DNA from 4 places in the Brenneria goodwinii genome. Region 3 is predicted to be linked to each of the others. Evidence: predicted binding sites of a transcription regulator. Region 3 holds the regulator's gene; each other region holds the start of a gene.
The links. The regulator Fur, encoded in region 3, represses iron uptake genes when iron is present. The targets are predictions, from matches to a motif close to ATAATAATGAGAACNACTATCAA.

Region 1: a site for Fur is predicted at 1,233-1,255, ahead of ACN28R_RS06145 (isochorismate synthase). Genes of this name have one in related genera too.
Region 2: a site for Fur is predicted at 1,421-1,443, ahead of fhuE (ferric-rhodotorulic acid/ferric-coprogen receptor FhuE). Genes of this name have one in related genera too.
Region 4: a site for Fur is predicted at 2,111-2,133, ahead of ACN28R_RS06140 (TonB-dependent siderophore receptor). Genes of this name have one in related genera too.

What each region holds. Positions count from the first base shown of each region.
Region 1 covers NZ_CP014137.1:1,351,714-1,355,282, forward strand. Annotated here, with positions in the region: gene ACN28R_RS06140 (TonB-dependent siderophore receptor) at 1-921, shown strand, start outside; gene ACN28R_RS06145 (isochorismate synthase) at 1,286-2,476, shown strand; gene ACN28R_RS06150 ((2,3-dihydroxybenzoyl)adenylate synthase) at 2,473-3,569, shown strand, end outside.
Region 2 covers NZ_CP014137.1:2,478,397-2,481,965, reverse strand. Annotated here, with positions in the region: gene fhuB (Fe(3+)-hydroxamate ABC transporter permease FhuB) at 1-1,139, shown strand, start outside; gene fhuE (ferric-rhodotorulic acid/ferric-coprogen receptor FhuE) at 1,572-3,569, shown strand, end outside.
Region 3 covers NZ_CP014137.1:2,746,290-2,749,858, forward strand. Annotated here, with positions in the region: gene ACN28R_RS12275 (methyl-accepting chemotaxis protein) at 1-743, opposite strand, end outside; gene fldA (flavodoxin FldA) at 1,206-1,733, shown strand; gene fur (ferric iron uptake transcriptional regulator) at 2,061-2,510, shown strand; gene glnS (glutamine--tRNA ligase) at 2,578-3,569, opposite strand, start outside.
Region 4 covers NZ_CP014137.1:1,348,012-1,351,580, forward strand. Annotated here, with positions in the region: gene ACN28R_RS06125 (cation:proton antiporter) at 1-838, shown strand, start outside; tRNA gene ACN28R_RS06130 (tRNA-Val) at 1,066-1,142, opposite strand; gene ACN28R_RS06135 (DMT family transporter) at 1,514-1,975, shown strand; gene ACN28R_RS06140 (TonB-dependent siderophore receptor) at 2,365-3,569, shown strand, end outside.

The DNA.
Region 1 (3,569 bases), 1.4 Mb from region 3:
GAAGTCACCGATAGCACAATGCTGACGCCTGCGTTGCGTTTCGATCACCATAGCATCGCCGGCAATAACTGGAGTCCGTCGCTCAATTTGTCTCAACAACTGGGCGAAGATTTCACCCTGAAAATGGGGATTGCCCGAGCCTATAAGGCGCCCAACTTATATCAAATCAACCCTAATTATTTGCTATATAGCCGGGGCAATGGCTGCTTCGTGGCGGGAAGCAGCGGGTGTTATCTGTTGGGTAACGAAGATTTAAAAGCGGAAACCAGTATTAACAAGGAAATCGGGATTGAGTTCAATCGTAACGGCTATCAGGCGGGGGTTACCTATTTCCGTAATGATTACCGTAATAAGATTGAAGCCGGTTACTCTTCCGTGGGAACCACCACAAATGGCAATACCGAGATTTTGCAATGGGCGAACGTACCAAAAGCGCTGGTGGAAGGGCTGGAAGGGACGCTGAATATTCCCATCAGCGAGACGATAACATGGAACAACAATATTACCTGGATGTTGCAGTCGAAAAATAAAACCACCGGTGATTATTTGTCGATCACGCCGGAATTCACGTTGAATTCCTCCGTCAGTTGGCAAGCGACGGAAGATCTCTTCTTCCTGGCCGACATGACCTGGTATGGCCGTCAGAAGCCGAAAAAATACAACTACAAAGGAGAGGCGACAACCGGCATCGATCGGCATGAAGTCAGTCCTTACGCGATATTCGGTCTGAGCGGGACGTATGACGTGAACAAATATGCCAGCGTGACGGTTGGGGTGGATAACCTGTTCGATAAACGCCAGTTCCGAGCCGGGAATGCGCAATCCGTTATCAATGCTTCCGGATCGCTATATGGCGCTGGGGCGGCGACCTATAACGAACCAGGCCGGACGTTCTTTGTCAGTCTGAATACGCGTTTCTAGTTTCTAATTCAGTTCGCTATCTGTACCTTTGGCGGCGGGCATACGCACGATCGGTGCGCCTGCCGTCAAAGGTTTATTTGCCATTCTTTATTTCCGGTAAAGTGCATATTGCATTTTATTTATTACCGCATCGACCACTAAAAACCATCCGATAGCTGTGTGTTAATGAAAAGAAAATAAAAATTAAATAAAAATAAATCGAGATTTTCTTTATCGATATTCGACAATGAATATTCTTATATTCACAATATTCCAATTTTTATAAATATATGGTTGACCTTATCTGATACTTTAGTATAGCTTGTCTATTCATGATAATGATTATCATAATCATTGCTATTTCCGCATGATGAGAGGTGATCGGATGAACAGATTGGTGGAAGAAGGTAGTCGCAGCAAACAAGCAATACCCGAGAAATCTGCCGTTTTTTCATATCGGTCGATGCATCGTAGTATTTCTGCCTGCGGAGTATTTGAAAGAATTTTACGGCCGGCTGTAGTAAAAAATGATGGTTTAACAACATTTTGGCCTCATATTCAACAAGCTATTAGCCGAGCGAAGCAGGCCGGTATTGCTGAGCCCATCGTGATTGGCGCCCTACCTTTTGATACGTCGCAGCCATCATACCTCTATATCCCCAATGAATATCAGTTTGTTTCAGCATCAGGAATAGAAGATGGCGCACTGGAACAAACTCATAAGAAAAAACGCATAGTTAGTACAAAAAATACACCGGAATCGTCTCAGTTTAAATCTTCTGTCATATCAGCATTAAATTACTTACAAACAAGGGAAATAAAGAAGGTCGTACTCTCAAGAATAGTGGAAATTGAATTAGCGCAGGAAATAGATTGTCAGGAGATAATAAATAATCTCAGATTGCAAAACGCCGGCGGGTATCATTTTTCTCTGCCACTGCCTGATGGCAGCATATTACTGGGAGCCAGCCCGGAATTATTGATCCGTAAGCACGGCGATCTTATTCACAGCCAACCGCTGGCCGGTTCGATATGCCGTCATAGCGATATCGAGCAGGATCGCGTTCATGCCGGGCAATTATTTGATTCTGACAAAGATCTTCGTGAACACCGGATGGTGGTGGATGATATCCAGCAACATTTATCGCCTCATTGCCATTATCTGCATGTGCCGGATGCGCCTTCGCTGCTGAGTACCGACACGATGTGGCATCTTTCCACTTCTATTCGCGGCGAATTGCGTCAGCCTGAAACCAGTGTGATTCAGTTAGCCTGTTTGCTACATCCCACTCCTGCGCTGTGCGGTACGCCAACGGCAGCGGCAAGACGGTTGATCGCCGAGCTGGAGCCCTATGACCGCGGCGTGTTCAGCGGCATCGTAGGATGGTGCGATGCCAATGGCGACGGAGAATGGGCAATAGCGATCCGCTGCGGCATCGTGCGGCATAAGTCGGTGCGTTTCTTTGCCGGCGCAGGCATTGTCGAGGGTTCAGAACCGCAGAAAGAGTGGGAAGAAGTTACAGGGAAACTCGGCACCATGCTGCGGGCCTTCGGTTTACAAACGGAGAGCGTATGAGTATTGAATATACCCCATGGCCGGACGAGTTTGCCCGGCAGTATCGCCGCAAAGGATATTGGATCGATCGGCCGCTGAGCGACATCCTACAGCATCAACATCAGATGCGGCCTGATGCGGTGGCGATTGTTTGCGGCGATCGGCAATGGAGCTATCGTCAGTTCGAACAGCAGGCGTCGGCGCTGGCCGCGAACCTGACCCGGGCGGGGCTATGCCAGGGCGATACTGCGCTGGTGCAGTTGCCCAACGTCGCCGAGTTTTATCTGACTTTCTTTGCCTTGCTGAAAATGGGCGTGGCGCCTGTTAATGCGCTGTTCAGTCATAATAGATTGGAATTGACATCCTATGCGCATCTGATCGCTCCCCGCTTACTGGTCGCCTCCAGACGGCACAGTCTGTTTGCCGATGATGGCTTTCTGCGCCAATTGCAGGCTCAGCATCCAACGTTGAATACCGTTTTATTGGACGGCAGTCGGGATGAGCGCGACCTGCAGAGCTGGCTGACTCCTGACGATTCATCGTTGGCGTATCAGCCATCAGACGCTTCGGATGTTGCTTTTTTCCAGCTTTCCGGCGGAACGACCGGGACGCCGAAGCTGATTCCCCGCACCCACAATGATTATTACTACAGCGTGCGTCGTAGCGCGGAAATATGCCGCTTGACGCACTCAACCCGTTATTTGTGCGCATTACCGGCGGCGCACAATTATCCCCTTAGCTCTCCGGGAGCGCTGGGCGTCTTTTACGCCGGCGGACGAGTCGTGCTGGCGGACGATCCCAGCCCGATGACCTGTTTCCCGCTGATAAAGCAGCACCAGATAGATATCACGTCGCTGGTGCCTCCGGCGGCGGCGCTGTGGATTCAGTCCGCCGCGCAATACCCGGAGGATTTGGTGAGTCTGAAACTGTTGCAGGTTGGTGGTGCCAGACTGAGCGACAGCGTGGCCCGCCGGATTCCGGAGCAACTAGGCTGCCAATTGCAACAGGTGCTGGGGATGGCGGAAGGATTGGTGAACTATACCCGGCTCGATGATGACGATGAACATATCTTTACCACACAGGGCAGGCCGATGTGTCCGGATGATGAGGTCAA
Region 2 (3,569 bases), 270 kb from region 3:
TGGGGGCGTTGCTGCTCTGGCTGACCGACCAGATTATGATCTGGTTGACGCAGATATGGCGTGAGATTCCGACCGGCTCCGCTACCGCGCTGATTGGCGCGCCGCTGTTGTTATGGCTGCTGCCGCGCTTGCGCGGCAATGCATCGCCGCCGGCCATGTCGCCGGGGAATAACGCGCCGACTGAATGTCGGCGGCCGCTGATAGGCTATGCGGCGGCGGGGGCGCTATTGCTGGCGGGATGCGTGCTGGCGTTGGTATTGGGCCAAAACGCCTCGGGCTGGCATTGGAGTCTGGGCGCCGAGCTGGATGCGCTGATGCCGTGGCGTTGGCCGCGCCTGGTCTCAGCGCTGGCCGCGGGGATGATGCTGGCCGTTGCGGGAACGCTGATCCAGAAACTGACCGGCAATCCGATGTCCAGTCCGGAAGTGCTGGGCATCAGTTCCGGGGCGGCTTTCGGTGTGGTCATCATGCTGTTTATGGTGCCGGGCGACGCCTTCGCCTGGCTATTGCCGGCGGGCAGCCTGGGGGCTATGGCCACGTTGTTGATTATTATGATAGCGGCTGGCCGCGGCGGTTTTTCAGCCGAGCGGATGTTATTGGCCGGAATCGCGCTCAGTACGGCGTTCTCCGCCGCGATGTATCTGCTGCTGGCCAGCGGCGATCCGCGGATGGGCGGACTCCTGACCTGGCTTTCCGGTTCGACTTACGCCGTCGACGCGCAACAGGCGGTACGTACCGCATTGCTTGCCGCGGCGCTGATTGTTCTGGCTCCGCTGTGCCGTCGCTGGCTGACGATTTTGCCGTTGGGCGGCGTGACCGCCCGGGCGGTGGGGGTGGCGCTGACGCCGGTCCGTTTGGCGCTGCTGCTATTGGCCGCAACGTTAACCGCGATGGCGACGCTGACCGTTGGCCCATTGAGCTTTATCGGCCTGATGGCGCCGCATATGGCGCGGTTGCTGGGTTTCCGTCGCGCCATGCCGCAAATGGCGATGGCGGCGTTACTGGGCGGACTGCTGATGATTACGGCGGATTGGTGCGGGCGGATGGTGATGTTCCCGTACCAAATTCCGACCGGGCTGTTGGCGACGTTTATCGGCGCGCCGTATTTTGTTTACCTGCTGAGGCGTCAGTCGTTTTGACTGGCGTCAGAGCTACCGTGATTCCTACCCAGTATCGCGCCGACGGCAATCGGTAGTGATGGAAAAAGACAATCTCTTCCTCTAGGGCGGCCTGATTTACGACATCAACGATATCGGGTCCGCCTACGCCAGTTGCACCGTATCTTCCCGTCGCCGACTCATTCCGGCGCTGCCGGCATCGGCTGCGTCGGCCACAGAAAAAAATTGATCATCTCTTACATAATCAATATTTGGAAATATTTTGTTTCCGAATTATTACAATGCTTACTAAATATATGCGCATGATAATGGTAGTAATTATTATTTCTATTTATTGTTTTGGCTATCTAGATTCTTAATCGATTTTTAACACGCTTTCGTCACACCCGGCGAGTTTGTTAACTGAAACTCGCGCCTGCGGCGTTAAGGCTAGAATGCTAACGAGGAAGTATCATGTCTTTCAAACAAGTCAGTGGTAGGGCACCCGGCGTAAGGGGAGTGAAGCATTATTTCACCGTTTCGCTTATCGCGCTGGGGGTGGCGAATGCAGTGGGCCTTGCCGCCGCCCGTGCAGCGGACAGTACCACTGCGCCCGCGTCTTCCCAGGCTCAGCAGAGTAATGATAGCAATGGAGATACGGTGATCGTGAGCGCCGGCGGCGGAGACAATACCGACAGCGTTAGCCAGCCAGAACATGACTATACCGTGCCGGCCACCCGCGCCGGCACCAAACTTAACCTGACCCCGCGCGATATTCCGCAGTCGGTGAGTATCGTCACCAAGCAGCGTATTAAAGATCAGGATCTGCAAAATATTAGCGATGTACTGCATAACGCCGCCGGTATTTCAGCATCACAGAATGACACTGAGCGTTTCGATTTTTATTCGCGTGGGTTTTATATCAACAATTATACCTATGATGATATTCCCACCACGCAAAATGAGTCATGGAACTTCGGCGATACCGACGATGATGCGGCGATCTATGATCGTATTGAAATCGTGCGCGGCTCTACCGGTCTGATGACCGGAACCGGAAACCCGGGCGCTTCCATCAATATGGTGCGTAAGAAAGCGGATAGTAAAACCTTTAGCGGTAATTTAAGCGCCAGCTACGGCAGTTGGAACGATCAGCGCTATGTCGCCGATGTTTCTGGCCCGTTGAATCAGTCAGGTACGGTACGCGGCCGCATTGTGGCCGGGTATCAGGATAAGGACAGTTGGCTCGATCGCTACCATCAAAGCAAAAAGTTCCTCTATGGCAATATCGAAGCTGACCTGACGGACTCAACGACGGTTGACGTGGGGTATAGTTATCAGTCGCGGGACACCGGTAATCCCACATGGGGTGGTTTGCCGGCCTGGTACTCGAATGGCGAACCAACCCATTACGATCGCAGTTCCAACCCCGCGGCCGACTGGGCGCATTATAATATCCTGTCGCGCAAGGTTTTTGCCAATTTGACCACCAACTTCGACAACGGCTGGCAGGTGCGGCTGAATAGCGCGCACTCAGAAACGGATTTTGACAGCAAATTGTTTTATGTAAGCGGCTTCGCGGATAAAACCACCGGGCTTCTTACCAATGATACCTCCGCCTATGGTGGCTGGTATGACGGCCTTCGCACGCAGGATGCCATCGACGCCTATGCGTCAGGTCCGTTTGAATTGTTGGGGCGGCAGCATGAGCTCGTCGTCGGGCTGGATTACAGCCGCCAGCGTAACCGTTACTATGGCCGGTTTGTGACGATAAGCGCCAATGATGTAGGCAGTACCAATGGTTGGAACGGCAACGTGACTGAACCCGATTGGGGAGAATGGGCGCTTAACGGGGATGATACCATTCGCCAGAAAGCCGGCTATACGGCGGCGCGCTTCTCGCTTACCGATCCGCTATCGCTGATTGTCGGCGCGCGTTATACGCAATACAGCACAAACGGCATCACCGCTAATATGGATAAAAACAACCTGACGCCGTACGGCGGTCTGGTTTATGACATTAATGACACCTATTCCGCGTTTGTCAGCTATACCTCCATTTTCCAGCCCCAGACCTACCGCGATCGTCAGGGCGCCTATCTGAAACCGGTGATCGGAAAAGATTATGAGGCGGGCGTTAAATCCGACTGGTTTAATGGCCGGCTGACGGCTTCACTCTCCGTGTTCCGTATTGAGCAAGAAAATCTGGGTCAGTTGGATGGCTCGCGCCTGGTGCCCGGCAGCTCGGAATATGCTTACTATGCTTCTAAAGGCGTGGTGAGCCGCGGCGCGGAGTTTGAACTGAATGGCGCAGTCACCGATAACCTTATGATGACGTTCAGCGCCAGCCGTTATGTGGCGAAGGACATCAATAACGATCGGGTTAATTCCAACCTGCCGCAAACGCAGCTGAAACTGTTTACCAGCTATAACCTGCCGATGCTGCCGCAATTGACCGTTGGCGGCGGCGTC
Region 3 (3,569 bases):
CAGTTACGACCGAAATCGGCAATCGGCTTTCCTAACTGGCCGGAGGCAATCACGCTGAAGTGATCGCGCAAATCGTTTAATGGGCGAACCAAAAACTTCACCAGATAGCGATCGGTCAGGAACAGCATAATCAGCCCGATGACCAAACCTGACAACAAAATGTTTTGACCAATCGTCGTGATCTGCTCAAACCGCACGCCGGCGGCAACAAATTTTTCAGATGCGACCTTGTTGAAGGCCGACATCGATGCGCCGAACTGACGGCTTAATGGCGGTACCACGTCTCTGGCCTGAACCTGGTAGTCATCCAGCAAATTTGCGGAGGCTTTCTGATATAAAGGTTCAACGCCTTGAACAATCAGCGTATTCCAGTCGCGACTGGCCGCCTGCACCAGTTCCTCATCCAGCCCCGCATGATCTATGCCGTTGAATGCCGTTAAATCCGCTTTTAACGTATTAAGCGCATTCAATGCCGATGCCTGTTCTCTATCCGCCGAGACATTATCGCCGTTGCGGCGTGCATCAACGGCGCGGGCCAAACGCGTCACCATACGGAAATACTGATCGTTGGCCTGATTAACAAAATTCATGTTTTCCACCAGTAGGCTGCTGGTTTTAGACGTATTTGTCATCTCCTTGAAAGAAAATAGGGTGTATATCGACACGCCGCCCCATAGTACGCAGAAGGTGCCAAGCACCCACAACATGGCCGTTCTGATGGCAATGTTCTTTAAAAATTTCATAGTTCACTCCAAACCTGAGCACGCATAAAAAAAGGAAGGTTTTGCAGTCAATCGACCGAGGGATACCGAAAATTCGGCTAATCAGGATCTTGTCACCTCTCCCCGACGCTAACGTCCCGTCACGTTGGAACAGATACAATCACGCTTGTTAATCGACAAAGCGCGGAGAATGTTTAGCCTCGGAACTGTACTTACCGGCGCTAATTTTCTATTCTTTGAACAACCTCATAACTTTTCATAAACATAAGCTTTATTGATTCATTCGGAATGTGACTAAAGGATATAAACATGGACAGATCATGGGCGGCTCAATTCAGTAAATGGACGACGACAAAATTCATGCCGCGATTTACTTATCCTTACCGATACGAGTTTCTCATGCAGTGCGTGTCTGTTATTATTAGCCGATAAGTGGGTAAAAGACTGCTCCATATCATTAAGAATCAAGAGGTTATTCAATTCATGGCACTCATAGGAATTTTCTTTGGCAGTGACACCGGCAATACCGAGAACATTGCCAAGACCATCCAGCAACAACTGGGACCAGACGTTGCCGAAGTTCATGACATCGCCAAAAGCAGTAAAGAAGATCTTGAAGCTTTCGATATTTTGCTGTTGGGTATCCCGACCTGGTACTACGGGGAGGCCCAATGCGACTGGGATGACTTTTTCCCTACGCTGGAAGAAATAGACTTTACCGGCAAACTGGTTGCCCTGTTTGGCTGCGGCGATCAGGAAGACTATGCCGAGTACTTCTGTGACGCGATGGGCACCATCCGCGATATTATTGAACCGCGCGGGGCGACTATCGTCGGACATTGGCCGACGGAAGGATATTACTTTGAAGCCTCTAAAGGTCTGGTTGATGATAAGCACTTCGTTGGTTTGACCATCGACGAAGATCGTCAGCCCGAACTGACCAATGAGCGTGTCACCGCCTGGGTGAAACAGATCAGCGAAGAGCTGAATCTGAAAGAACTGGTCGGCTAAGACGATTTTCCGGCTCTGATAGTGTTCCTGTCAGAGCCGGATTAATAGAAAAAACCTCTCGTAAAGATTGATACATTTTTCTAACTTCTTCCTATAAGTATGTACAATACCCACATCGGTTATGTGCATTCGTTTTGGTGTACCCCACTACCAACAATGGATTGCATGGTACATCCATATTGTGTGTGGAAATAATATTGTTAACATTTCATTGTTTTCATTTTGTATGCACGGTTCTATAATTGAGACGCTATTGCATTTTTGAGCCGACCGATGTCATAGGCTAGATAGCCTCCATTGATAAGTAAGCAACAGGACTAAATCCGCATGACTGACAATAACACCGCATTAAAGAAGGCCGGCCTGAAAGTCACTCTTCCAAGACTAAAAATTCTGGAAGTATTGCAGGACCCGGAGTGCCACCACGTCAGTGCGGAAGATTTATATAAGAAACTGATTGATATGGGCGAAGAGATTGGTTTGGCGACCGTCTACCGCGTACTGAATCAGTTTGATGATGCTGGTATCGTTACCCGCCACAATTTTGAAGGCGGAAAATCAGTTTTCGAACTGACACAACAACATCATCATGACCATCTGATTTGCCTGGATTGTGGCAAAGTCATTGAGTTCCGTGATGAGTATATCGAAGCACGCCAGCGCGAAATCGCGGAAAGACACAACATCAAACTGACCAACCACAGTTTGTATCTGTATGGCCATTGTAGTGGAGGGGATTGCCGTGAAGACGAAACCCTGCACGACGCAAAAAGATAAATCTACCGCATAAAATAAAACCGCCGAGGCGGTTTTATTTTTCTTTTACCTGCACAAACCCCTACGCTTATCCTACCCAGGTGTCCCGCAAGCCCACCGTACGGTTAAATACCAGATGCTGTGGACTGGAATAAACGCGATCGGCACAGAAATAGCCTTCACGCTCAAACTGATACGCTTTTTCCGCTTCAGCCTGCGCCAGACTTGCTTCAACGAAGCCATGGGTCACTTTCAGTGATTCCGGATTGATGGTCGACAGGAAATCGTCCGCCGCCCCGGGGTTGGCAACGCCGAACAAACGATCATACAGACGGAACTCCGCCGGCAGGCCGTGCGTCACGGACACCCAGTGAATAACGCCTTTTACTTTACGGCCATCGGCCGGATCTTTACTTAAAGTATCCGGATCATAGCTACAGTAGATGGTTGTGATATTGTCCTGATCGTCTTTATCAATATGTTCCGCCTTAATCACATAGGCATTACGCAGACGAACTTCCTTACCCAACACCAGACGCTTGTATTGCTTATTGGCCGACTCACGAAAATCAGCGCGATCGATATAAACTTCACGGCTGAACGCCACCTGACGCGTGCCCATTTCCGGTTTATTCGGATGGTTTGGCATCGTAACCCACTCTTCATGACCTAAAGGAAGGTTTTCAATTACCAGTTTTACCGGATCGAGCACCGCCATGGCGCGCGGCGCATTTTCATTCAGATCGTCGCGTACGCAGGACTCCAGCGCCGCCATTTCAACGTTGTTATCCTGCTTGGTTACCCCGATGCGGTAACAAAACTCACGGATAGACGCGGCGCTGTAGCCACGGCGGCGCAAGCCGGAAATCGTCGGCATACGCGGATCGTCCCAACCTTCAACAATTTTTTCCGTCACCAGCAGGTTCAGCTTGCGCTTGGACATGATGGCGTATTCAAGGTTAAGACGAGAGAACTCATACTGACGCGGATGGCAAGGTATGGTGATATTGTCCAGCACCCAGTCATATAAACGGCGGTTATCCTGGAACTCCAACGTGCACAGTGAGTGCGTCACGCCTT
Region 4 (3,569 bases), 1.4 Mb from region 3:
GCTGGCAGTCATGCTGCTGACCGCGCCGGGCGGCGTATCGCTGGCGGCGTTCGGCCAGTGGGCGTTGGTAGACGTACTGTGGGCCATTACCGCCGGGGTGGCGATAGGTTTTGCCATGGGCCGCTTTGTCGGCCAGTACGCCACGCATCTGCGCCACACCCATCAGGACGTTGCGCCGAACGATTTCCTGGCGCTGGCGCTGATTGCCCTGAGCTATGCCGCCGCACAGGCGCTGGATGCGTCAGGATTTCTTGCGGCTTTTGCCGCCGGCGTCGGGCTGCGCCGGGCAGAAATGCGCGTCGTCAATCGCCAGCCTGCCGATGAATTTTCCGACAGCGACAACCGTCCTCCCGCAGAGGTGATGGTCAATCCCCATATCCGTCACGAACCGGGGAAAACCAATCCCACCAGTTCGGTTGGGTTAGTAGTGGGGGATGCCCTGTCGTTCGGCGATATGGTGGAAAGACTGTTTGCCGCGGGGATCATCATCGTGCTGGGCATCACACTGGCTCAACACTGGGATCCGGCAGGTCTGCTGATGGCCGCTTTGCTGTTTTTGCTGATCCGCCCGCTGTCGGTATGGATTGCCACTATCGGCATGAAAGCGCCGCGTGAGCAGCGCCTGATATTGGGATGGCTGGGAATTCGGGGAATCGGCAGCATTAATTACATTGCCTGGGCCTATACCCACGGACTGGCCGGTGACGAGGTAACAAGAATGACCGATATGGCCTTTACGTTGATCGTCGCCAGCGTGGTGGTACATGGCATGTCGGTAACCCCGCTGCTCAACTGGCGGCAGAGTAAAATTGCCGCCAGGCAGCGCGATAAGGACTGATCGGCAACGGTCCGATCACCCTGAGAAAATCACGGCAGCGCCGCTGCCGTGTCGCAGAATTGGCGCTGACCGACGAGTACCTGCTGACACTCATATTAAAAGCGGGCTTAAAGTAACGGGTAATAGAAGGATTTCAATAGAAGTAGATTTTGCTGGAACGCGAGAGAGGAGGTTTTCACCTCATTTCAATGATCTACAAACGTTAGGATAACTGTAGATATTTGAATTGGTACGACCGAGTGGACTCGAACCACCGACCCCCACCATGTCAAGGTGGTGCTCTAACCAACTGAGCTACGGTCGTACAGGATAGGTTGCGCTCTAATGGATTGGCATCCGTGAACTAACCTTTTGATTAAAATGCTATTTTGCATCCCAATGTCTGGAATGGCCGCTATTATGGACTGGTCCGTAATAGATGGCAAGACCTTTGTCTATCATACTCTTCCAGATGCTGAATGTTTGGTCAACTGGCACGGGCGGACCGTACCGCTACGAACGGAAAACGGTGATAAACCGCCGGGATCTCATTGCCCACAACCGAGAATATACGCTACCGTACTATTTGTTATGGCAGGGTTTTTCATAGCATGAACATCACAAATGTATGAAGGGTTGCCGTTGTTTGAATGCCGGGCTGTGTTAGCAGTCATAGACATAAGGAATAATATGAACATGGTGTATTTATTGATGGCGTTGGCCGGCGGAGCCGGTTTATCCATACAGGCCGCCGTCAATAGCCGTTTGAGTTTCGGGGTAGGGGGACAGCCGTTAATTGCCGCGCTGATCTCGTTTGGTATCGGTACGCTGTGCTTACTGGTGGTGGCGTTGATTCAGGCCGACTGGCACAGCATGGGGGCGAATATCGGACAGCAGTCGTGGTGGCGCTGGATCGGCGGCGTTATTGGCGCCGCTTTTGTGTTCACGTCGATTTTTCTTGCTCCCAAGCTTGGCGTTACCAACACCATGTTTTTGTTTATTATCGGCCAACTGGCCTCGGGTATGGCCATCGATAACTATGGTCTGCTTCAGATGCCGATACGGCCGGTGTACTGGTGGAAGTTCGCCGGTATAGGGGTGATGTTGCTAGGGCTGGTGCTGTTTATGTTCGGCGATCGCTGGTTTCAGCACGCTTGATGCGCCCGATCCCTCGTCGCGGCTGGTTTCTCTCCGTTAACTCATAGAACAACACAACAGGGGTGTGGTGAGTAAAGAGGCGGATTATTTTTGAGTGAGATCAAATTCCCATCAGTTTTGTAAACGTTAATTCAATTAATATTGATAATCATTATCATGTGTAATAAGGTGTGACTGCTCATTTTTTAGCAGGTCATATCTTTATGGCGATGACCTTTTCCTGAACGGGCTCAGGTTCGATTTCTTCATCACTCTTTATCTATGAGAAGAAGAATAAGCATATTGAACCCGGCCTTCTCTTTTGATTACGCAACAACAAGAGCTCCTCCTTTCTGAGGCAGTATCGCTTTCTCTGCTATCGGGATGGTAAGCAAAACGGGAATTGCATGATGATAAAAAAATTATCGCGTTATTCCGTGGCGACGCTGTTGGGTTTGAGTACGTCTACACTCTCTACATCTGCTTTGACGGCAGAGACGGCAACGGATGCTACGGCTACACAGAAAAAAATACTTTCTTCAGAGAACGAGGCGGGGGACACAATCGTGGTCACCGCGGCGGAGCAGACCCGGCAGGCGCCCGGTGTTTCAGTCATTACGGCTGAGGACATCAGTAAACGCCCTCCGGCGAATGATATATCCGAACTGATCCGCACCATGCCCGGCGTTAACCTTTCCGGCAATTCAAACAGTGGTTCCCGCGGGAATAATCGCCAGATTGATCTGCGAGGCATGGGACCGGAAAATACGCTGATCCTGGTTGACGGTAAACCGGTCTCAAGCCGGTCGGCCGTGCGCTATGGCTGGCGTGGCGAACGCGATACCCGCGGCGATACCAACTGGGTGCCGGCCGATATGGTCGAACGTATTGAAGTGCTGCGCGGTCCGGCGGCGGCGCGTTATGGCAACGGAGCGGCGGGCGGGGTGGTGAATATCATCACCAAACAGCCGGCTCAGGAGCTGCACGGCGCTTGGAATACTTATATGAATATGCCGCAGCATAAATCCGAAGGGGCGACCAAACGTACCGATTTCAGCCTGATGGGCGGCTTGACCGATACCCTGAGTTTCCGTCTATACGGCAATATCAATAAAACGCAGGCGGATGCCTGGGATATCAACGACGGTCATCAGCTTAGTCCGGAAGCCACCAATATTCCCGCCGGGCGCGAAGGCGTGCGCAATAAGGACATCAACGGACTGTTGCGTTGGGAATTTATGCCGCAGCAGACGCTGGAGTTTGAAGCCGGTTTTAGCCGTCAGGGTAATATCTACGCCGGCGACACGGAAAACAACAACAGCAACGAGACGTCCCTGGATAAATACGGACAGGAAACCAATCGTATGTATCGGCAGAATTTTGCCGTCACCCATCGTGGCTACTGGGACAGCGGCGTGAGTTCGATGTCCTATTTTCAATATGAAAATACGCATAATACCCGTATTTTTGAAGCATTGGCCGGCGGTCCGGCCGGCAGGCCGCAGGGCAGCGACTTTACCACCATCAAGCTGGATGCGTTTACCGGCCACAGCGAAGTGAATATTCCTTTTGACGCGGTATTTAACCAGACCGCGACTATCGGGATAGAGTGGTC